DNA from 3 places in the Pantoea sp. nfd-35 genome. Region 1 is predicted to be linked to each of the others. Evidence: predicted binding sites of a transcription regulator. Region 1 holds the regulator's gene; each other region holds the start of a gene.
The links. Region 1 encodes PhoB, which activates phosphate uptake and scavenging genes when phosphate is short. Its sites were predicted from a motif close to CTGTCATAAAACTGNCNNAT; they were not measured.

Region 1 (8,030 bases):
CAGTTCAGCGTAAAACTCAGCACGACCAGCACGATACAAGGCGGATAAATAGCCGTCAGCACCGGAATCGAAATCTGAATCAGATGGCTCAGCCCCAGGTTCGATACCACCATCGAGAACAGGCCCAGTACAAAGACCAGCGTTTTGTAAGACAAGGGCAAATACTGCGCGAAAAACTCTGCGCAGGCACAGGTCAGGCCGACCGCGGTCACCATACAGGCAATAAAAATCAGGGCGGCAAGGAAGAAGCTGCCCATATCACCAAAGGTCTGCTGAACGTAAGCATGGAGAATTGCCGCACCGTTGGCATTCTGATCCACTAATGCACCACTGCCTGCGCCCAGTTTAAACAGACTAAGGTAAACCAGGGTCAAACCAATGCCGGCGATAACCCCGGCTAAAACCGTGTAACGGGTTAACAGCGCCGCATTATCAATCCCGCGGGAACGTGCTGCGTTAACGATGACAATGCCGAAGACCATTGCGCCCAGCGTATCCATGGTGAGATAGCCGTTAACAAAACCACTGGAAAATGCGGCGCGCTGATAGTCCGCCGTCGCAGGAATCGTTCCTCCCGCCGGCCACAGCAGAGCCGCGACGCCCAGCAGCGTCAGGGCTGCAATTTTTAGCGGTGCCAGAAAATGGCCGACCGTATCCAGCAATTTCCCAGGATAGAGGGAAATCACCATCACCAGCACAAAGTAAATCAGGCTGTAGATAAACAGCGGCAGCTCGCCATCGCCGGTAAGCGGAGCAATGCCCACCTCAAATGAGACCGTGGCGGTACGCGGCGTGGCAAAAAGCGGCCCTACCGCCAGGTAGCAGACCGTGGCCAGAACCACACCCGCAACTTTGCCGATGGGCGTGCTCAGGGCATCAATCCCGCCGCCGACGCGCGCAAGGGCGATCACGGTGATAACGGGCAGACCGACTGCGGTAAGCAGAAAACCAATAGCGGCCACCCAGACATGTTCGCCTGACTGAATACCCACCATGGGAGGAAAGATGATGTTACCCGCACCAACAAACAGGGCAAACGTCATGAAGCCCAGCGCGAGAATGTCTTTAACGGTTAAACGATGTGTCATACGGCCTGTCACTGATGTTGCGATGAAAGATAAGTTTGCGTTGCCCCCTCGCTGCGTTAATACAACGACCGACCAGATGATGACAGCGCATTATGCGCAGCGTCTGGTTTAGCGCAGGTGATTTAAGCTGCTTTTTTTCTGTTCACAGAGGGATAAATCGACAACGGCGGTAAGTAAAACGTTTATAGCGAAGAAAGGCAATACGGGATCGGAAAACCAGAGGGTTATTTCGCAATTTGAATCAATATTAGAGGATCACATCAATATTCTCTGCAACGGCATCAGATGATGTGCTTTAAAAATAAACAAGCGATGGTAAATATCAGCATAAAGGCGGGTTTGTATGCACAAGTGGCGCATTTATTGCGCCACGTTGCACACATTCCGCTATCACCAGACCTGATTCGCGACCTTCACGACCAGTCGAATCTTCTGCCACTGCTCTGCTTCGCTCAGGCTGTTGCCCTCTTCCGTCGAAGCAAAACCACACTGCGGACTGAGGCAAATCTGATCGAGGCTGATGTACTGGGTCGCTTCCTGCAGGCGCGCTTTCACCTGTTCGGCATCTTCCAGTTCACCCACCTTCGTGGTAATTAAGCCAAGCACCGCCTGCTGATGGCCGGGCTTGATGAACCGCAGTGGTTCGAATCCGCCAGAGCGATGATTGTCGTATTCAAGGAAAAACGCATCCACATTCACGGAGCCGAACAGGATCTCGGCCACCGGTTCGTAGCCACCTTCAGAAATCCAGGTGGAGCGGAAATTGCCACGGCACACATGCAGGCCCACGGTCAGGTCGGCCGGTTTCCCTTCTAACGCCTTATTCAGGACGCGCGCGTAGGTGCGGGCCAGCTGGTCTGGATCGTCGCCACGTTCGCGGATCTCCCGCTTTTGATCGTCTGAACAAAGGTAGGCCCAGACGGTATCGTCCAGCTGTAAGTAGCGACAACCCGCGTCGTAAAAGGCTTTGATCGCCTCTTTGTAGGTCTGTGCCAGATCGTCAAAGTACACATCGAGATCGGGGTAAACGTCAGCGTCGATGACTTTTCGGCCGCCGCGAAAGTGCAGCACGCTCGGGCTGGGAATCGTCATTTTGGCTACCGCATCGCCTGCTAGGCTCTGCAGGAAACGAAAATGATCCAGCATCGGATGCCCGTCAAAACCCAGTTTGCCGGTGATTTTTACGCCGTGCGCTTTCGTCTGCACGCCGTTGAACTGAATGCCCTGCTCGGCTTCAAAATGCTCAACACCTTTCAGACCGTAGAAAAAGTCAAAATGCCACCAGCCGCGGCGAAATTCGCCATCGGTCACGACCTTGAGGCCATTTTCACGCTGCTTCGCGACCACGTCCCGAATCGCGTCGTTTTCAATATCGCGCAGTTCATCAGCGCCGATCTCACCCGCATGAAATTTTTCGCGGGCATGCTTAATAGCGGCGGGACGAAGAAAGCTGCCAACGGTGTCGGCGCGAAACGGGGCGGTTTGTCTTTGCATGATCACTCCTGGTCACCGGCCAGATAATTTCGGGCGGGAATAGTTACATAATGTTATTTTAGCCTTCCAGATGGCTAAACGTCTGGATGTAGATTCCCACGCGATGTGCTCACGTGCAAACGAATAATATTCACTTGAGATGAAATAATTTCATGTTGCGAGGCCGGATTCTGACTGTGCTCCCCTTGAGGTTTGCACCGAGGCAATCGGCGGGGATTTATGCCCCTGATGCGGCACAGGTCCCTGCCAGACGTGCGGCAGGAACGGGAAAACATGGGCGAAGGCGGTAACCCCTTTGCCTGTGGGCGAGCGGTGAAACTTACCGGAGGGAGGCGCGCGCCAGGTTCATTTGCGTTTCAGACAGCGGCAGATAGCCGGCCTCGATGACGCGCTGCTGCCCTGATTTAGACAGAACCTGTTCCAGAAAGGCGGCTAACAATGGCGGTAAGGGCTTACCTGGCACTTTATTAACGTACAGATAGAGCGGACGTGCCCAGGGATAGCGACCGCTGCGGATGGATTCAGGATCGGGCGCAACGGCTTCCCCCCTTTTTGTGATAACCGGCAGCAGTTTTACCCCACTCAGGTGAAAACCGAAGCTGGCATAACCGATGCTGCGCGGATCCCCAGCGACCGCCTGTACCACCGCCGCCGAGCCGGGAAACTCCGCCACGTCGTTGCGGAAATCGCCCTGACACAGCGCCTGCTGCTTGAAGAATCCCCATGTGCCGGAGGCCGAGTTGCGGCCATAGCGCTGGATAGATCGCTGCTGCCACTCAGCCTGATGCAGACCCAAATCGCCCCAGCGTTCGGGCACCTGGTGTGCGCCACACAGACGCGTGACGGAGAACAACGCATCAAGCTGGCGGGGATCGATGGACGTCAGCGGATTGCGCTGGTTGACCACCACCACCAACGCGTCCATCGCCACCGGCACGGCCAACGGAGGATAACCGTATCGCGCCTCAAACGCCTGGCGCTCATCCGCCTGCATGGGACGGCTCATTGCCCCTAACTGGACGGATCCGGCTGTCAGCGCGGTTGGCGCCGTTGAGGAGCCCGATGCCTGAACCTGCACATTTACCCCGGGTGACTGACGGCTAAAGTCATCGCCCCACAGGGTCATCAGATAGCCGAGCGTGTCCGAGCCTGCGCTGCTGAGATTGCCTGAAAGCATCACAGGCTGCGCCTGCACCAAGGCAGGCAAGAGAGAAAAGAACAGCAAAAAAAGAAGGCGCATCGTTCCGGTCCGTCAGCAGTTAATGAACCGCATTCTCCTGCATCCCGTTAGTCACAATCAACCGTGGTGCCAGGGTAAAGGTAAAACAGGTTTCCTGGTGCGGGATGCTGGTGATCTCCAGCCGCGCATTGTGATGGCTGAGCGCATGCTTCACGATGGCCAGCCCAAGACCGCTGCCGCCGGTCGCACGTGAACGCGCTTTATCCACCCGATAAAACCGTTCTGTCAGGCGCGGAATGTGCTCAGGTGGAATGCCGGGGCCGTTATCACAGACTGTAAATACCGCGCCCTGCTTGCTGCGCAGCCAGCTGATATCAATGCGCGTCCCCTCGGGCGTGTGGTTCACCGCGTTGTAGACCAGGTTGGAGATAGCACTGCGTAATTGTTCATCATTGCCAAACACTTTCAGGTGAGGATCGGTATGAAAATGGATGGCGTGACGTCCGCCGCTCAGGGTTTCAGCTTCATGCTGCAGGAGTTTGAGCATAACCGGTACATCAACCTTTTCTTTCAGATTAATGGCCGGAGCCGCCTCGATGCGCGACAGCGTCAGGAGCTGTTTGACCAGGCTATCCATTCGCCGGGTTTGCTCCGACATGGTGTGCAACGCTTTGTCCCGTGAGCGCTGATTCATGACGGAGTCATTCATCATTTCCAGATAGCCCTGAAGCACCGTTAAAGGCGTGCGCAGTTCATGGCTGACGTTGGCAAAGAAGTTTCGCCGTGCCCCTTCAAGCTGATGCATCTGGGTCACGTCGCGAGCCACCATCAGCCACTGGCCTTCGCTGTAGGGCATCACACGGAATTCCATGTGGTGCTGGTTATTCAGCACCAGCGTAAGCGGCTTATCGAAATCACGTTGCCGTAGATAGCGAGAAAATTCAGGATAACGCAGCAGATTAAGGATATTTTGCCCGTTATCTTCTGGCCAGCGCAGCCCCAGGTGCTGCTGGGCCAGGCCATTGCACCAGAAAATAGTGCCCTCTTCGGTGGTGAGTATCACGGCGTCCGGCAGCGACTCCGCGCCGCTGCGAAACCGCTTAATCAGATTACCTAATTCGCGCCGCCGCCGCCGGTTGCGCAGTTGCATTTGATACAACCCGTAAAACAGCGGTTCCCAACTGGCCTGCCCGGACGGTGGCGTCATCGTGCGATCCAGCCACAGCCAGTGAGACAGGCGCATCAGGTTGTAAAAATGCCACAGTAAAATACCGACTACGCTCAGTAACAGCAGCCACGGCAAATAGCCGAACAGCAGGCCGAGCACCAGCGCAGGCAGACACGCCAGCACCAGTTCGGACAGTAATCTCTTCCAGGAGAGGCGTTCCAGCACGGTTAAAGCTCCGTTTAAAAGCGGGCAGAGAAACGATAACCTGTTCCGCGTACGGTTTGTACCATGCGATCGTGGCCGGTCAGTTCCAGCGCCTTGCGTAAACGACGAATATGAACGTCAACCGTACGATCTTCAACATAGACGTTAGTGCCCCAGACATGATTGAGTAACTGCTCACGGCTGTAAACACGTTCAGGATGGGTCATAAAGAAATGCAGCAGCTTGTATTCTGTCGGCCCCATTTCCAGCGGTGTGGTTTCTGACATCACGCGATGCGAAGAGGGATCCAGGCTCAGGCCCTGCATTTCGATCACATCTTCTACCGCCATCGGCGAAATACGACGCATAACGGCTTTAATTCGCGCCATCAGCTCTTTCGGGGAAAACGGTTTGGTGATGTAGTCATCGGCACCGACTTCCAGTCCGCGTACCCGATCTTCTTCCTCGCCGCGCGCGGTGAGCATCATGACCGGTATATCACGCGTCATGGCTTCACGCTTAAGATGTTTAATAAATTGTATGCCGCTGCCGCCGGGTAACATCCAGTCCAGCAGGATCAGGTCAGGCCAGGGTTCAATCAGCTTGCTGACGGCGCTGTCATAATCTTCTGCCTCAATCGGCTGATAATCGTTTTGTTCCAGTACGAAACATAACATTTCACGGATTGGAGCTTCATCTTCCACAACTAAAATGCGCTTAGCCATTATTACTCCTGCAGGTAGGACGGCTTTCACTGATATTTGCGGCGCCATTATGCGTCAGTTTTGTGACACTTTTATGAAAAAGTTAGCCATAAAAACCGGCCTGCAACAACCATTTATGACAACATGACGACATGTTTTGTGGCTTTAGTGACTGAGCCAGTATAATTGCCGGGCAAATCGATTTGGCAGGGAGTTTTATGCGCATTATTCACACCGCGGACTGGCACCTGGGGCAGTTCTTCTATAACAAGAGCCGCGCCGCCGAGCACCAGGCCTTTCTTGACTGGCTGTTAATACAGATCGAACAGCATCAGGTCGATGCGCTGATTGTGGCGGGCGACCTGTTTGATACCGGTACGCCGCCCAGCTATGCGCGTGAAATGTTTAACCGCTTCGTGGTGGCGTTACAACCCAGCGGCTGTCAACTGGTGGTGCTGGCGGGCAATCATGACTCGGTGGCAACGCTGAATGAATCGCGCGAACTGCTGGCCTGTCTGAACACCCGGGTCGTTGCCACGCCGCAGGAGAGTGACGACGTCATGATCCTGACAACCCGTCAGGGTGAACCCGGCGCGCTGCTGTGCGCGATTCCCTATCTGCGCCCGCGCGACATTATGCGCAGCCAGGCCGGTCAGTCTGGACGGGATAAACAGCTCAGCCTGCTGGAGGCCATCAGCGCCCATTATCAGCGCAGCTTCGCGGCGGCACAGGCGCTGAACATGTCCCTGCCGATCGTGGCGACCGGCCATCTTACCGCCCTTGGCGTCAGCAAAAGTGACTCCGTGCGCGATATCTACATCGGCACGCTGGATGCGTTTCCTGCCTCGGCGTTTCCGCCGGCCGATTACATCGCCCTTGGACATATTCATCGCGCTCAGCGCGTCGCGAACAGCGACCATATTCGCTACAGCGGCTCCCCTATTCCGCTGAGCTTTGACGAGCTGGGCAGCGAAAAAAGTGTCTGTCTGCTGACTTTCAGCCCGCGCGGCCTGGAAACCCTGACCCTGCCGGTTCCCACCTTCCAGCCGATGCAGATGCTTAAAGGCTCTCTGGCGCAAATCAGTGAGCAGCTCGCTCACCTTTCCCCTCCCAGCGGAGAGAAGCCGGTCTGGCTCGATATAGAAGTCACCACCCAAGAGTACTTAAGCGATCTGCAGCGCCAGGTTGAAGCGCTGACGGCAGATTTACCGGTGGAAGTGCTGCTATTACGCCGCAGTCGTGAACAGCGCCAGCACAGCCTGGCGCAAACGGATAACGAAACCCTGAGCGAACTTAAGGTCGAAGAGGTTTTTGCCCGACGCCTGGCGCTTAATGAGGAGCTTGATGACAAGCAGATCGTCCAGGTCACGACCCTGTTTAAGCAGACGCTGGCCGACCTGGAGGCGAACCCATGAAGATCCTCACGCTGCGATTCAAAAACCTGAATGCGCTGAAAGGAGAATGGTTTATCGATTTTCGCACCGAACCTTTCGCCAGTAATGGTCTGTTTGCCATTACCGGCGCGACAGGTGCCGGTAAAACCACCTTACTGGACGCTATCTGCCTGGCGCTGTATCACCAGACGCCGCGCCTGGGTGCGATTTCTCAGGGCCACAACCCGCTGATGACGCGCGACTGCGCCGAGTGCCTGGCCGAAGTCGAGTTTGAAATCAAAGGTGAGGCCTGGCGGGCATTCTGGAGCCAGAACCGCGCACGAGGCACGGCCGACGGCAAACTGCAGGCTCCCCGCGTCGAGCTGGCTCGCTGCGCAGATAATCAGATCGTTGCAGACAAAGTGGGCGACAAGCTCAAGCTTACCGAAACGCTTAGCGGCCTGGATTTTGAACGTTTTACCCGTTCAATGATGCTGTCACAGGGCCAGTTCGCCGCATTTCTTAACGCCAAAGCGAATGAGCGCGCAGAGCTGCTGGAAGAGCTGACCGGAACGGAAATTTACGGGCTGGTTTCCATGGCCGCGTTTGAGCGCCATAAAGAAGCCAAAAATGCGCTGGAACTGATGCGCAGTCGGGCAGGCGGCATGGCACTGCTTGATGAGGCGACCCGCGCCGGGCTGCAGCAACAGCAGGCAGCCCTGACTGAGGCCGAGCAGCAACTCAGCCGTCAGTTTGACACCGCTCAGCGGCAGCAGCAGTGGCTGCAGCTGGCACAGCAGCTGAGCGCGGATGCTGAAC
Region 2 (8,030 bases), 1.1 Mb from region 1:
GTCGTCGATCAGCAGGGGCACGTAACGCGCCTGCGTCGTCTGGGAAAGGTTCAGATGCTGGCTGCCGCCGCTGAAGAACAGCCCCTTGTCGGCGGAACAGGCATTGCTCACACCCGCTGGGCAACTCATGGCGAGCCCTCAGAAGCCAACGCGCATCCGCACGTTTCTGAGCACATCGTTATCGTCCATAACGGCATTATTGAAAACCATGAGCCCCTGCGTGAAGCGCTGATGGCGAAGGGTTATCACTTCGCCTCAGAAACCGATACCGAAGTGGTGGCGCATCTGGTCCATCTGGAACAGAAACAGGGCGGCTCGCTGCGTGAAGTTGTACAGCGCGTGATCCCTCAGCTGCGCGGCGCCTATGGCATGGTGATTATGGACAGCCGCGATCCGTCGCTGCTGGTGGCGGCTCGTTCCGGAAGTCCGCTGGTCATTGGCCGTGGTGTGGGTGAAAACTTTATCGCTTCTGACCAACTGGCGCTGCTACCGGTCACTCGCCGCTTCATTTATCTGGAAGAGGGCGATATCGCTGAAATTAGCCGTCGTGATGTCACCATCATTGATGGCAACGGCAATAACGTCCGTCGTGAAGAGATCGAGTCCAGCGTGCAGTATGATGCGGGCGACAAAGGCCAGTATCGTCACTACATGCAGAAAGAGATCTATGAGCAACCGAATGCGATTAAAAACACCTTAACAGGGCGTTTTAACCACGGTGAAGTGGATCTCAGTGAACTGGGGCCAAATGCAGAAGCCCTGCTCAGCAAGGTTGAGCATGTTCAGATCATTGCCTGCGGCACCTCATATAACTCCGGTATGGTTTCGCGTTACTGGTTCGAGGCGCTGGCAAACGTCCCTTGCGACGTCGAAATCGCGTCTGAATTCCGCTATCGCAAATCTGCTGTGCGTAAAAACAGCCTGCTGATTACCCTCTCTCAGTCGGGTGAAACCGCTGATACGCTGGCTGCGCTGCGCCTGTCCAAAGAGCTGGGTTATCTGGGTTCGCTGGCTATCTGTAACGTCGCGGGTTCGTCGCTGGTGCGCGAATCCGATCTGGCGCTGATGACCAAAGCGGGCACTGAGATTGGTGTGGCCTCCACAAAGGCCTTTACCACCCAACTCACCGTGCTGCTGATGCTGGTGGCAAAACTCGGCCGCCTCAACGGCATGTCCGCAGAAAAAGAGCATGAGATTGTTCATGGTCTGCAGGCGTTGCCAAGCCGCATTGAGCAAATGCTGGCGCAGGATAAGCTGATTGAAAACCTGGCTGAAGATTTCTCTGATAAGCACCATGCGCTGTTCCTGGGTCGTGGCGATCAATATCCGATCGCCATGGAAGGGGCGCTGAAGCTGAAGGAAATTTCGTATATTCATGCGGAAGCTTATGCCGCGGGCGAACTCAAGCACGGTCCGCTGGCACTGATCGATGCTGACATGCCGGTCATCGTGGTGGCACCGAACAACGAGCTGTTAGAGAAGCTGAAATCGAATATCGAAGAGGTGCGCGCGCGCGGCGGTCTGCTGTACGTGTTTGCCGATCAGGATGCCGGTTTCAGTGACAGCGAGGGAATGAAGATCATTCCCTTGCCGCACGTTGAAGAGGCCATTGCGCCTATCTTCTATACCGTGCCGCTCCAGCTACTCTCCTATCATGTCGCCCTGATTAAAGGCACCGATGTGGATCAGCCGCGTAATCTGGCGAAATCGGTTACGGTCGAGTAAAGCCTCTCACGCGTGAATCCCACCAGGGATTCACGCGTTCCATTTATTTGATTTTGCTGCTGACTTGCTCAATTACGCGCTGCTGATCGCTGATTTTACGGTTAGCCTCATCGAGTGAGCGTTGCAGGTTATTGATCGTATCTTCATTTTTACTGAGCTTTTGTGTGAGCTGGTTGAGGGTATCAGTCTGGTTTTCTTGCGTTTTTAATAATTTCTCTACATTCTCCTTCGTTTTACTCACATCCTCAGCATTGACAGAAGCTTGTCTGACCGCGCCACCACTATCAATTGTAGCCAGAGTGCCTCTGTTATCTGTCATTGCAAAAGATTCATCCGAATGAATCTGCGGTACGTCGTACGCCTGGGCGCTGGCCAGCGTACAGAGGACGACGATATTGCCTACCAGAAGCTTCTTCATAAATTTCATCGAACATGTCCTTTTCAATAGTGGGCTTGTAAAAATTAGCAATAATTGTGTCTGTCATATAACTGTAATATTAACTACATTTTTCTGTCACTAAACTGTCCTATTTTCCCTCCTGCAGCAATCACTGACTCTTACTAAAAAGGCACTTAGCCTGACTTTTCTCCCCTGGAGGGAACATGACACTGATGCGTAGCACCGTAGCCCGAATCCTCGCCGCCTCTCTTGCCGTTAGTGCGGTTTCTGCCTTTGCAGCCACCGATCTGACTGGTGCTGGCGGTACATTCCCGGCGCCGGTTTATGCCAAGTGGGCAGCAGAGTATCAGCAAGCCACCGGTAGCAAAATTAACTATCAGGGCATTGGTTCATCTGGCGGTGTAAAACAAATTATCGCCAAAACCGTTGATTTCGGTGCGTCCGATGCGCCTATGAAAGACGAAGATCTGCAGAAGAATGGGCTGTTCCAGTTCCCTACCGTGATCGGTGGTGTGGTGCTGGCGGTTAACCTGCCAGGCGTAAAATCTGGCCAACTGACGCTGGACGGAAAAACCGTAGGTGATATCTATCTCGGCAATATCAAGAAGTGGAACGATCCAGCGATCGTTAAACTGAACCCGGGCGTGAAACTGCCAGACACCAACATCAACGTGGTGCGCCGCGCGGATGGTTCAGGTACCTCTTTCGTTTTCACCAGCTACCTGGCGAAAGTCAATGAAGAGTGGAACAGCAAAATTGGTAAAGGAAACACCGTTAACTGGCCAACCGGTCTGGGCGGTAAAGGTAACGACGGCGTTGCGGCGTTCGTTCAGCGTCTGCCAGGCTCCATTGGTTACGTTGAGTACGCGTATGCCAAACAGAATAACCTGACCTACACCAAGCTGATGGATGCAGACGGTAAGGCCGTTGCGCCAAGCGAAATCAGCTTCTCTAATGCCGCAAAAGGCGCAGACTGGAGCAAATCGTTTGCCCAGGATCTGACCTTCCAGAAAGGCAATGATGCATGGCCGATCACCTCAACCACCTTTATCCTGATTTACAAAGACCAGGCTAATGCGGCGAAAGGTGCAGAAGTACTGAAATTCTTCGACTGGGCTTATAAAGACGGCGGCAAAACGGCTAACGCCCTGGATTATGCCACCCTGCCTGAGAGCGTAGTTCAGCAGATCCGTGCCGCATGGAAAGCCAATATCAAAGACAGTTCAGGTAAAGCGCTTTACAAGTAAGTGAATGACCCTGGCCGGACATCAGTCTGGTCAGCCTTCAGGGGCGGCGTCTGCCGCCCTGATAACTTCTGAGGACTGAGACTTCTATGGCTGCAACGAAGTCGGCATTCAAAGCCCCAGGCAAGCAAGGTGACAGAGTTTTCGGTGCACTGGTAAAACTCTCTGCGCTGATCGTCTTGTTACTGATGGGCGGCATCATTGTCTCCCTGATCTTCTCTTCCTGGCCGAGCATACAGAAATTTGGTTTCGCGTTTTTGTGGACCAAAACCTGGGACGCCCCTAACGAACAATTTGGTGCGCTGGTACCGATTTACGGTACGCTCGTCACCTCAATCATTGCCCTGATTATTGCGGTACCGGTCAGTTTCGGTATTGCGCTTTTCCTTACTGAACTCGCACCAGGCTGGTTACGTCGTCCACTGGGGACCGCCATTGAGCTGTTAGCGGCGATCCCCAGCATTGTTTACGGCATGTGGGGCTTATTTGTTTTTGCGCCACTGTTCGCACAGTACTTCCAGACGCCGGTTGGCGATGTGATGTCGGGCATTCCTATCATTGGCGAGCTGTTTTCTGGCCCCGCATTTGGTATCGGTATCCTGGCCGCAGGCGTTATCCTGGCCATCATGATCATCCCCTACATTGCCTCGGTAATGCGCGACGTGTTCGAACAGACGCCGGTGATGATGAAAGAGTCGGCTTACGGCATTGGCTGTACGACCTGGGAAGTGATTTGGCGTATTGTTCTGCCCTTCACCAAAAATGGGGTGATCGGCGGTGTCATGCTCGGTCTGGGACGTGCACTGGGTGAAACCATGGCCGTGACCTTTATTATCGGTAATACCTACCAGTTAGACAGCGCCTCGCTGTTTATGCCCGGCAACAGTATCACCTCCGCGCTGGCGAACGAATTCGCTGAAGCAGAATCAGGCGTACACGTTGCGGCCCTGATGGAGCTGGGCCTGATTCTGTTTGTGATTACCTTTATCGTGCTGGCGATTTCAAAGTTAATGATTATGCGGCTGGCCAAAAGTGAAGGAGCGCGATCATGACAACAATGGAAGTACAGGCTCGCGCTGAGCTGGAAGCGTCACGTCGTAAGATGCAGTCGTGGCGCAGTACCAAAAACAAAATTGCGCTGACAATGTCGTTACTGACCATGGCTTTTGGCCTGTTCTGGTTAGTGTGGATTCTGTTTACTACGGTAAGCCGTGGCATTGATGGTTTGTCATGGTCGCTGTTTACGGAGTCCACTCCGCCGCCAAACACCGCGGGTGGTGGCTTAGCCAATGCCCTGGCGGGAAGCGGTTTACTGATTTTCTGGTCTACCTTCTTCGGTACGCCGTTGGGCATTATGGCCGGCGTTTATCTGGCGGAGTACGGACGCAAATCAGCACTGGCAGAAGTGATTCGTTTTATTAATGACATTCTGCTGTCCGCTCCGTCGATTGTGGTTGGCCTGTTTGTCTACACCATCGTCGTGGCGCAGATGCACCACTTCTCCGGCTGGGCGGGCGTGATTGCGCTGGCGCTGCTGCAGGTTCCGATAGTGATTCGAACCACGGAAAACATGTTGCGACTGGTACCAGACAGCATGCGCGAAGCCGCCTATGCGTTGGGTACGCCGAAATGGAAGATGATCTCGGCGATTACGCTCAAGGCGTCGGTTTCCGGCATCATCACCGGTGTCCTGTTAGCGATTGCCCGTATCGCCGGTGAAACCGCGCCGCTGCTGTTTACTGCGCTGTCGAATCAGTTCTGGAGCACCGACATGATGCAGCCCGTGGCTAACCTCCCGGTCACCATATTTAAATTCGCCATGAGCCCGTTTGCCGAGTGGCAGAGCCTGGCCTGGGCTGGCGTATTGATTATTACCCTGTGCGTGCTGCTGCTGAATATCGTAGCAAGAGTGGTTTTCGCCAAGGGTAAACACGGTTAACTACCGACACTGCCCTGTGCGGTGTCGATTAAGAGAGAAAAACAATGAGTACTGCGACTGCGTCAGCCGGAAAAATCGAGGTTCGTAATCTGAATTTCTATTACGGCAAGTTTCACGCTCTGAAAAACATTAATCTGGATATTGCTAAAAACCAGGTCACGGCGTTTATTGGGCCATCAGGCTGCGGTAAATCCACATTGCTGCGCACCTTCAACAAAATGTATTCGCTCTATCCGGATCAGCGTGCCGAAGGTGATATTCTGCTGGATGGCGACAATATTCTGGCGTCGCATCAGGATATCGCACTGTTGCGGGCGCGCGTTGGCATGGTGTTTCAGAAGCCAACGCCTTTCCCAATGTCGATTTATGACAATATCGCTTTCGGCGTGCGCCTGTTCGAAAAGCTGTCCCGTGCCGATATGGATGAGCGCGTGCAGTGGGCCCTGACCAAAGCGGCCCTGTGGAACGAAACCAAAGACAAGCTGCACCAGAGTGGCTACAGCCTGTCGGGTGGGCAGCAGCAGCGTCTGTGCATTGCCCGCGGCATCGCTATCCGTCCGGAAGTGCTGCTGCTGGATGAGCCATGCTCAGCCCTGGATCCGATTTCCACCGGCCGTATCGAAGAATTAATTACCGAACTGAAGCAGGATTATACGGTTGTGATCGTGACCCATAACATGCAGCAGGCTGCACGGTGTTCCGACCACACGGCATTTATGTATCTGGGCGAACTGATTGAGTTCAGCGACACCGACACGCTGTTCACCAAGCCGGCACAGAAACAAACAGAAGACTACATCACAGGTCGCTACGGCTGATTTGACAGGAGATCGCCATGGACAGTTTAAATCTGAATAAACACATCTCCGGTCAGTTCAACGCTGAACTGGAGCACATCCGCACTCAGGTGATGATTATGGGCGGGCTGGTCGAGCAACAGCTGACCGATGCGATTACCGCCATGCATAACCTGGACGGTGAGCTGGCCCAGCGCGTCATCGATGGCGACCAGAAGGTCAACATGATGGAAGTGGAGATTGATGAGGCTTGCGTGCGCATCATTGCCAAACGCCAGCCTACTGCGATTGACCTGCGTCTGGTTATGGCAATTATTAAGACCATTTCCGAGCTGGAACGTATCGGCGACGTGGCCGAGAAAATCAGCCGTACCGCACTGGAGAAGTTTGGTCAGCAACATCTGCCTCTGCTGGTCAGCCTGGAATCCCTGGGCCGCCACACCGTACAGATGCTGCATGACGTACTGGACGCGTTTGCACGTATGGATCTTAACGAAGCCGTTCAGATCTACCGCGAAGATAAAAAAGTGGATAAAGAGTACGAAGGGATTGTGCGTCAGCTGATGACTTACATGATGGAAGATCCCCGTACGATTCCCAGCGTGTTAACTGCACTGTTCTGCGCCCGCGCCATCGAGCGTATTGGTGACCGCTGCCAGAACATCTGCGAAATTATTTTCTACTTCGTCAAAGGTCAGGATTTCCGTCACGTCGGCGGAGACAAGCTTGATGAGCTCTTATCCGGCGACGACGGCAGTAATAAACCTTCTTGATTCTGCACAACCGTGTGCTATTCAGGCGCACGGTTGAGGCTATTCTGCATAGACCTCATCAGCATCGCTCTTTATACTTGCGCCAGTTTTTTAACCAACGGGTGCTGATTCATGTCCTCTTCTTCCTCTTCTAAGCAGAGCGTTACGCCTGCCAAAGCGATGCTGGCTGCCGTCAGCGGTTATGCCATGGATGGATTCGACCTGCTGATTCTGGGATTTATGCTGCCTGCCATTAGCCTGTCGCTGGCGCTTGATCCCTCACAGGCGGGCTCGCTGGTGACCTGGACGCTGATTGGTGCCGTGATTGGCGGCATCGTGTTTGGCCATCTCAGCGATCGTTACGGGCGTATTCGTGTCTTAACCATTACGATACTGATGTTCTCCGTTTTTACCGGCCTGTGCGCGGTGGCTCAGGGTTACTGGGATCTGCTGGCGTACCGCACGCTGGCTGGAATGGGGCTCGGCGGCGAGTTTGGTATCGGCATGGCGCTGATTGCGGAAGCCTGGCCGGCAGAGAAGCGCAACCGCGCATCGGCGTGGGTCGGGATCGGCTGGCAACTGGGGGTTCTGCTGGCGGCGTTTATCACGCCGCCGTTGCTGAGTGTTATTGGCTGGCGCGGGATGTTCCTTGTGGGGCTGCTGCCCGCGCTGGTGTCGTTTATCATTCGCCGCAGCATGGGCGAACCTGAGAGCTTTACCCGTCAGATCAAACATGTTCCCTCGCTGTCTTTTCCCGCCCGACTGAAATTGCTGGTTAAAGACCGCGCCACCAGCAAGGCCAGTCTGGGGATCTTTATTCTCTGCTCCGTCCAGAACTTTGGTTATTACGGCCTGATGATCTGGATGCCGAGCTACCTCTCATCAAACTTCGGTTTCAGCCTGACAAAATCCGGCCTCTGGACGGCAGTAACCGTGGTCGGCATGACTTTTGGCATCTGGTTGTTTGGCGTGCTGGCGGACCGCTTTGCACGTTGGAAAATTTTCCTGCTTTATCAGTTCGGCGCAGTCGTGATGGTTGTGGTTTATGCGCAACTGCGCGATCCCACCGTTATGCTGTTTACGGGCGCCCTGATGGGGCTGTTTGTTAATGGCATGATCGGCGGATACGGTGCACTAATCTCGGATACCTTCCCACCGCAGGTGCGCGCGACC
Region 3 (8,030 bases), 410 kb from region 1:
AGGCTAATGCCAGAGAAAGTGCAAGGCCGTCATCCGTGTTCGCCCCTGCAATACCATTCCCCGGATCACAATCAATAATCAGTCTTTTCATTATTTGGTTTATTTACTCTGGCCTGTGATGGCCGACAGCCACAAGATTCACCAATTTCAAGATGGTGTGGAAACGATTCAATGCGTGCCTCGCCATTCCACTGTTTCAACATATGGATAGCGCAGCGTGCCATCTCTTTTACCGGCTGACGCACGGTCGTTAATGCCGGAACGTGATAGGCAGACTGTTCTGTGCCATTAAAGCAGACCAGCGCGACATCTTTCGGCACGCGAATGCCGTGCTGACTCAAGGCGCGGATACAGCCAATGGCCTGGCCTTCGTTACTGGCAAACAGCGCGCGGGGCAGCTTCTGGCTGGCTATCATGCGCAGCGTTGCCTGATAACCGCCCTCACGGGTATAGGTAGTGGGGAAAATCAGTGATTCATCTATCTGTACATTGTGCGCCTGCATCGCGTCACGCCAGCCCTGAATACGATCCTGGGCATTGAGCATATCCAGCGGTCCGCTAATCATGCCGACCTGCTGATAACCATGGCTCAGCAAATGTGCGCACACCTGAAAGGCGGCTTGTCGCTCATCCACCCGTAACATGCTGACCCCGGGCTGCGCTTCAACCCGATCAAGCATAACCAGCGGTGTCCCGCTGGCTGTGATGATATCAATGAAAGGATGGCGATCCACGCTGTTATAAAACAGGCCGTCGACCTGACGATTCAGTAGCCCCTGAATCAGCTCCAGCTCCCGTTTGCGATCGTCGCCTGCATCACCAAGCAGCATTACATGCCCGTGATTGAGCGACTCCTGCAGCAGCATGTGCGCCATCGACGCGACAAAGGGGTTGCTGATATTCGGCACCACCAGCCCAAAGGTTTTGGTGTGGCCTGACGCCAGGGCGCGGGCGGCGGCATTCGGGCGATAGCCGGTTTGCTCGATGGCGGCAAGCACCCGCTGACGGGTGGCATCCGCGACCGGGCGTGGTCCGTTATTAATGACGTAACTGACCACGGCAACCGAGGTCCCTGCGGCTTTTGCCACGTCGTTGCGCGTGACCGTCGTTTTTACCGGTTTCGCCACTTCGCCCTCCTCATCTAATGCCGCTTGCCATGTAACTTCATCGTATTCAGATGGCGTCCTCTGGCAGATTAAGATCGCGCCCGCGCGTTTCCGGTGCCACAAAGGTAGTCAGGAAACCAATGGAAGCCATCGCAGAGAAATAGATCGCAATGGACCACCAGTGCCCGGTGTACGACAGCATCGCCGCCGCCACCAAAGGTGCAGTGCCACCTGAAATAATCGAGCCCAGCTCTTTGGCCACGGCCATCTTAGTATAACGGTGGTTCACGCCAAACAGTTCCACGCCCCAGGCCGCCTGAACGCCAAAGATGCCCAGAGAAGCCAGCGCCATGCCCACCACGATAACCGGGATAACAATCGCAGGTTCGCGCGTATCCAGCAGCGTAAAGGCTGGCCAGGCATAAATCATCAGCAACAGGCAAAAAACCCGATAAACGACCCGGCGACCGAAGCGGTCTGACAGCCAGCCGGCCAGGGGAATAATCAGGAAGCCGAGCAGCGAGGCAATAAAGACCGCCGTGGTCGGCACGGATTTATCGACCATCAGGACCTTAGCGACATACCCGACGATAAAACCCTGCGCCAGATAAGAGGGACCGTTTTCGCCAATACGTAAGCCGACCATGGTCCAGAAAGCACGGGTACGCTGAAAGAAGGGGCGCGTATCAACCGTCTGATGCTGCGTGGCGATAAGGTTCGCCCGCTCCGCTTCCAGTTGCGCTTTCTTGCGCTCGAACACCGGGGTTTCCCGCAGGTTGCGGCGGATCCACAGTGCCACAAGGGCAATGACGGCGCTGCTCAGGAAGGGAATACGCCATCCCCATTCCAGCAGGCTTTGTTTATCCATCTGCACCACCAGCAGCCAGACAAGCGATGCCAGCAGCGTGCCGCTGTTAGAGCCGAGGGCGATAACGGAAGACACCAGGCCACGCCGCTTAACCGGCGCATATTCTCCCAGCATCACGGTTCCGCCGGAAAGCTCAGCGCCTGCGCCAAACCCCTGACTGAAACGTAGCAGAACCAGACAGGCAGGCGCCCAGATGCCAATGGAGGCGTAGCTGGGAATCAAGCCGATTAGGGTTGTGGATGCGCCCATCAGAATAATGGTGGTTACCATGACGACTTTGCGACCTTTTCGATCGCCCAGCCAGCCAAAAAATAACGCGCCGATAGGGCGGGCAACAAATCCAACCGACCAGGTTGCAAAGCTGGCAAGCAGCGCCATGGCGGGGGTTTGTTCAGGAAAGAAAACATCACCGAAGATAATGCCGGCGGCGAGGCCATAGAGTGCGAAATCCGCGTACTCCATTGCCGTCCCTAACCAGCATGAAACCGTCGCGCGCCAAAAATCTTTGCGGCCGGCTGGGGTAATAAACCGCTCATCAGCGGCGGAGGTGGAAGGCTGTGCTGCCTGCTGCGTAACGGAGTGCTGTGGCGTCATAAACGCTGTCCCTTGAAAATATGCAGATCGATAAATGCCATTCCGAGAGACGGTTCCCTGACTACGAGCAGAACGCCCCGGTGGCGACATTCAGTTGGCTAACCATGATGAAAGGAAAGTTAAAGATTCCCTGGTGTTGGAATCCGCAGTATCGCGAGCTTCGCCGCTGTATATTTCAGCGGTCGTATTAATCTGGCGAATGTAACTTGATCCTCGATCGGCCTACCGTGCATCGAGCACCGTGAGCAATCACTGGAAGCTAGTGTATCTACGCGCGTAGATAAATCAATAGCCTTTGAGAAAATTTGTTAGATTTCCTTCACTATCAAGCTTCATTAATATGCCATTTTAAGCGCAAAATCAGGCGGTTAATCCCTACCCGGCGCACAAAAAAACAGCATACACCGGAACCAGAGGCACTTTTCTTTTAACATTAAGCCAAACTGGCTGTCTGACCCTTTCATCGCCTGATGTTGTCGCACATTGGTGTGACTGCCTGATGACAGCACAGGAAGCGATTGCCACATACCGCATCCTCAGATATACCTGACTGGCGCATAAACCGGAGAACGCCGTTAAATCATTATGACCATTATCCTGATGCGACATGGTAAACCTGACCACCCTTTTGCCGGACGTTTAAGCGCACAGGGGCTGGCAGACTGGTGTGAAGCCTATGATCTGTCACTGGTGAGCGATGGCCCGCCCGATCGCAGCATCAGCATCGCCAGAAAAGCGGCGGTTGTGGTCTGCAGTCCTCTGCCCCGCGCCCACTCTTCGCTGGAGCGCCTCGGACTGCATCCCCATCACGTTGATGCGCTGTTCAGTGAAGTCGGTATTCCTTTGCTCCGGGCTGATCGCATTCAGTTACCCACCTTTGTCTGGCAGGCCATCCTGCGCGCCATGTGGTTTTGTGGCTATGCCGGGGAGACCGAGTCGCTGCAGCATGCGCGCGCCCGCGCCTCGCGTGCCGCCGATCGCCTGATCGCCCTGTCGCAGCAGGGTACGGTTTTGCTGCTGGGGCACGGCATTATGAACAAGATGATTGCCCGTGAATTGCGTAAGCGCGGCTGGCAGGCGGAAAAACACGCCAGCAGCCGCCACTGGAGTTCGGCCATCTACCATCGCCCCTTTATTTAACCAATTTGAAAGTAGCTCAGCGTTTCGTAGCCAGCCCCCACCTCGGTTGTCGCAAGAACGGTTTTCTGTACCAGATCAATGACGCTCAGCGTCCGGTTATCATCATGGGTGATCAATAGCCGTTTCTTGTCCGGACTGAAACAGCCATCCAGCGGCTGGTGAGTCAGCGCTATATGCCCCAAAGGATTCAGTAATTCATCAAAAAGCGTGACGATGGGTTCCTGGTGCCCGATCGCCATCAGATACTCGCCATCCGGACTAAAGCGAACCTTCTGACAGGGCTGTTGATGGCCAGGAAGCGCCAGCCGCTGGCGGATTCGATGGCTCTGGCGATCGACGACATAGAGCAGCGGCACATCGGCGGCGCTGGCGATGAGATAGGGATGCCTGGGTGATGCAGTAAGGCCTGAAACCGGGCCGGGCATCAGGATGGTATCAATGACTCGCCCTTCCGCTTCGCACAGGTCAACGACGGTAATGGTGGCATCCTGCTCATTGTCGGTAAAGAGCTTGCGACCGCTGGGCGAAAGCGTCAGGCGATGGGTATTATCAAGCGGAATGGGAATCGTCTTTTCAACGCGGTGGGTAAGGGGATCGATCACCACCACGACAGTAGGATTTTCACAGCACAGATACACTTTGCCGTCGCGCCCTAACTGACCGCTGTGCGGCGCTTGTGACGGTGAGAGGTCGATATAGTCATTAATCGCCCGCTGTCGTAAATCAATGACCGCCACTTTATGGCCAGGATGAGGCGCATCGCCTTGCATATCGTCACCGTACAGAGGGAGAAAAGCCTTTTCCCAGGGCGCGAGCATCAAAAGCTCGTGCAGTCGCGTTGGGATAACGTCCACGGCCTGGCTGACGTCAAAGGTGTCAGGATCGAGAAACAGCGCCCGTCTGGTTTGCCTGTCAATCGCCAGTAATCCTCGAGATTCAAACGGCATGTCATCTCCTTTTCGTCTGTATAGCTAAAGCGTAGACAATGACTGTCAGGCTGCGCACATCTGTAAATTCATTAATCATGCTGAATATTTCACTTATCTCGATTCCGCACTGATGCTCATACTCGCGCACTGTTTATCGGTTTCATGACAGAAAAACGCCCCCTCTGTCGATATAAAGATATTGCCATAGCGGAATAAAACATTAGCGTAAATAAATATTTATTTTTATTTCAGGCGAATGCTTATTTCCGTTTTATCCTAAAGTTTCCATCAGGAATAGCGAATTGTTGAATTGTGTTCTATTAAATAAATGAGTCGCGGCCGCTCACGTCACGCTTGTGCACAGAAACTGTCGTGGCTCGCCATTGAACCATCACCAGGGAAATACAATAAAAATTGCGCAGCGCAGCATGTCTGCGTTTATGGCGGTTTATATACGGGATGACAGCTTAAGCCCTTATTTTGCCGACTGGCATAAACACTATAATCAAAATAACAGGTGAAACATGAATTCACACCGCCGTTCCTTGCATCATCTCTGGCGTCAATGGGAAAAACTTGCTTTCACCAGCCGCATGCTGTGGACGATTAAACAACACCGGGCCGTAAGCGCGCCTGAATACGATCCTACGCTGGAACAGGATGTGCTGCTGGAATCCGTACCTAAGACCCTGCCTGCCATTGCTAAAAAAGTCTGGCTGTACTGGCCCGGCGACCGGCTACCTGCTTCCGTTGCCCTTAACGCCAGTAAAATTTGCCGTGATAATCCGGATCATGAGATCCACCTGCTTACCCCTCAGACGCTGGGACAGTGGCTGCAGGATGTGCAATTTGTCTCTTCCGATCTGACTCCGCAGCTAAAAAGCGACATCATCCGGCTGGAGCTATTATTACGCTACGGTGGCATCAGCATCGACTGCAACACGTTGCTGTTCGAGGATCTTGCCTGGGTCCATCAGGCCCAAAGCGACCGCCCCATGGATGTGCTGGGATATTATCGTCAGCAAAACACGGTTAACCCACTCAGACCGATGATTGAAACCGGCTTTATCGCGGCGCCTGCTCAAAACCCCTTTATTCGTGAATGGCTGAAACAACTGGCCCCGGTAAAATACGTGGGGAGACAAAACTATCTGCTGGAGTTAATGAAACGCAGTGATTTCCCTGCAGTGCAACAGAATCTCAGCAACCCCGGTGACGAACTCACGGCGCTGGCACATCAGTTGGCTATGGATGAGCATCGTCGGGTTAATACCAGGTTACGTAAAGCGGAAGCCAGCGTCGGCTATTATCAGCAGGTGCATGCTGGCAGCAACGATGCCTGTGTGCGCTCTGTTCTGTTTCAGCAGCGTCCGCTCACGCCGCCGCCGGTCATCCGGCTCAGTGACAGTGCGCGCGCGCACCTCGATTTTAACCTGCGGTTACGCTTTTACAATCGTGCCAGCCTGGTCGGGGAAGCGATGCACGACAGCCCATCCTCTCCCGCCAGACTTTCAGCGCCGCAGGAACAACGCGCGTAATCCGCACCCTGCCCGGCCGTTTCATTAGAAATCGCCGGGCACTTCGCCCCTGTTTAACGTCGAATTGACTGTACTGTGAGTCTGCAGCCAAATCTGCGCAGAGATGTTGCAGCCTGATGACAGCCACTATAGATTGAGTCAAAAATCCATGGAATGTCCCCCTGTTGATAAGAGACATATTCATACGATAAGAGGATTTGACGTTGTCTGAATTCGTGTCAGTGATACTTTTTCTGACCGCGATTGCTGTTTATTCCTGTAAAGCAGGCCGAAGCAGAATCTGGTTTTCCCTCACCTTGTGCTTGTTAATGCTGTTCGTGCTGCTCAACGCCACGCTGTTCGCCAGTAATTATTTTACCGGCGACGGCATTACTGACGCTGTAGTGTATACCCTAACGAACAGCCTCACCGGTGCCGGCCTGAGTAAATACGTTGTGCCCGCCCTTGGGCTGGTCATCGTGCTGTTTTTACTGTTTTGTGCCCTGTCATGGCTGCTGCGCCGCCGTGAGCGGCCCTTTCATTCAGGCTGGAGCCTGGTGGCTTTTGCCTGTGCCGCAGGCGCGGTACAAACAACGCCAGCCTTTCAGCAAGTGAGTTCTCTCATTACCTCGCACTCACTGCGCGAAAACTCCGACTTTGCCACCGTCTATAAAGTCCCGAAAAAGCGCATTGCGCAGCCCGCACTTAACGTGGTGTATATTTATGCTGAAAGCCTGGAGCGGACCTACTTCGACCCGATTGCCTTCCCTGGGCTGGCTCCCGAACTCAGCCGGGAAAAAGAGCAAAGCATCGACTTCACCCAGACCGAGCAGCTTCCCGGCACGGATTACACCATTGCCGGTATGGTCGCATCGATGTGCGGTATCCCGCTTTTTGCCCCTTTCGACGGAAATGCTTCCGCCTCCCTTTCCAGTTTTTACCCACAGAACGTTTGCCTGGGCGATATTTTAAAAAATTCCGGTTATGAAAACTGGTTTATTCAGGGCGCTGACCTGCGCTTTGCGGGTAAAGATGTCTTTTTACGTTCTCACGGCTTTGACCCTGCGCGCCTGTACGGTTCACAGGAACTCAAAGACAAGGTTAGCGATCCCACCTACCGCAACAACTGGGGTTATTACGACGATACCGTGTTGGACGAGGTGTTTGAAACCTATGAGGCACTTTCGCGCCAGCAGAAACGTTTTGCGCTGTTTGCGCTCACGGTGGATACGCATCATCCTGATGGGTTTATTTCCCGAAGTTGCCAGCGCAAAAGTTACAGCTATGCGGGCAAGCCAAATCAGTCGTTCAGCGCCGTATCCTGCTCGCAGGAGCATATCGCACGCCTTATTGCCCGTATTAAGGCTTCTCCCTGGTTTAAGAATACCGTGATTGTGGTGGCATCCGATCATCTGGCCATGAACAACACGGCGCATCCCTTTCTGATCAAGCGTCCTCGTCACGATCTGTTTATGGTGATCCGTGGCGATCAACCGCAGGCAGAAGTGATAGATATGAAACGCAGTACGCTGGATAACGGCGCGACGTTACTGGATATTCTGGGCGGCGACAATACGATAGGTTTGGGACGTAGCAGCCTGTCTGCAGTGTCGTTGTCGAGCCAGTTTGAGGATATGAAAACCAAAGTGTTGAGCTGGAAAGCCGATATCATTCAGCTGTGGAACTTTCCCAAAAAGATCGACAGCATCACGCTGGATCAGACGAAAAATACGCTCAGCTTTTCCGGGGCCAGCTTTGCCTTGCCCATTCTGCTGCGGGTGACGGAGAAGCATGTAGAGCCACTGCCTGAGGGGGAATATTCGGCGCCTTTACGTTATCAGCTGGCCGACTTTACCTCGGCGGAAAAGTTTGTCTG

Region 2: a site for PhoB is predicted at 2,237-2,256, ahead of pstS (phosphate ABC transporter substrate-binding protein PstS). Genes of this name have one in related genera too.
Region 3: a site for PhoB is predicted at 6,279-6,298, ahead of opgB (phosphatidylglycerol--membrane-oligosaccharide glycerophosphotransferase). Genes of this name have one in related genera too.

The regions. Positions count from the first base shown of each region.
Region 1 is NZ_CP122403.1:3,373,293-3,381,322, forward strand. Features, by position in the region: gene brnQ (branched-chain amino acid transport system II carrier protein) at 1-1,088, opposite strand, end outside; gene P9J57_RS15775 (cobalamin-independent methionine synthase II family protein) at 1,479-2,582, opposite strand; gene P9J57_RS15780 (PstS family phosphate ABC transporter substrate-binding protein) at 2,902-3,822, opposite strand; gene phoR (phosphate regulon sensor histidine kinase PhoR) at 3,842-5,155, opposite strand; gene phoB (phosphate response regulator transcription factor PhoB) at 5,170-5,859, opposite strand; gene sbcD (exonuclease subunit SbcD) at 6,057-7,253, shown strand; gene P9J57_RS15800 (AAA family ATPase) at 7,250-8,030, shown strand, end outside.
Region 2 is NZ_CP122403.1:58,141-66,170, reverse strand. Features, by position in the region: gene glmS (glutamine--fructose-6-phosphate transaminase (isomerizing)) at 1-1,725, shown strand, start outside; gene P9J57_RS00295 (DUF4349 domain-containing protein) at 1,769-2,152, opposite strand; gene pstS (phosphate ABC transporter substrate-binding protein PstS) at 2,329-3,372, shown strand; gene pstC (phosphate ABC transporter permease PstC) at 3,459-4,421, shown strand; gene pstA (phosphate ABC transporter permease PstA) at 4,418-5,308, shown strand; gene pstB (phosphate ABC transporter ATP-binding protein PstB) at 5,353-6,126, shown strand; gene phoU (phosphate signaling complex protein PhoU) at 6,144-6,878, shown strand; gene P9J57_RS00265 (MFS transporter) at 6,990-8,030, shown strand, end outside.
Region 3 is NZ_CP122403.1:3,781,545-3,789,574, forward strand. Features, by position in the region: gene P9J57_RS17570 (nucleoside hydrolase) at 1-91, opposite strand, end outside; gene P9J57_RS17575 (LacI family DNA-binding transcriptional regulator) at 72-1,127, opposite strand; gene P9J57_RS17580 (MFS transporter) at 1,174-2,568, opposite strand; gene P9J57_RS17585 (histidine phosphatase family protein) at 3,154-3,708, shown strand; gene P9J57_RS17590 (YncE family protein) at 3,705-4,655, opposite strand; gene P9J57_RS17595 (glycosyltransferase family 32 protein) at 5,162-6,175, shown strand; gene opgB (phosphatidylglycerol--membrane-oligosaccharide glycerophosphotransferase) at 6,379-8,030, shown strand, end outside.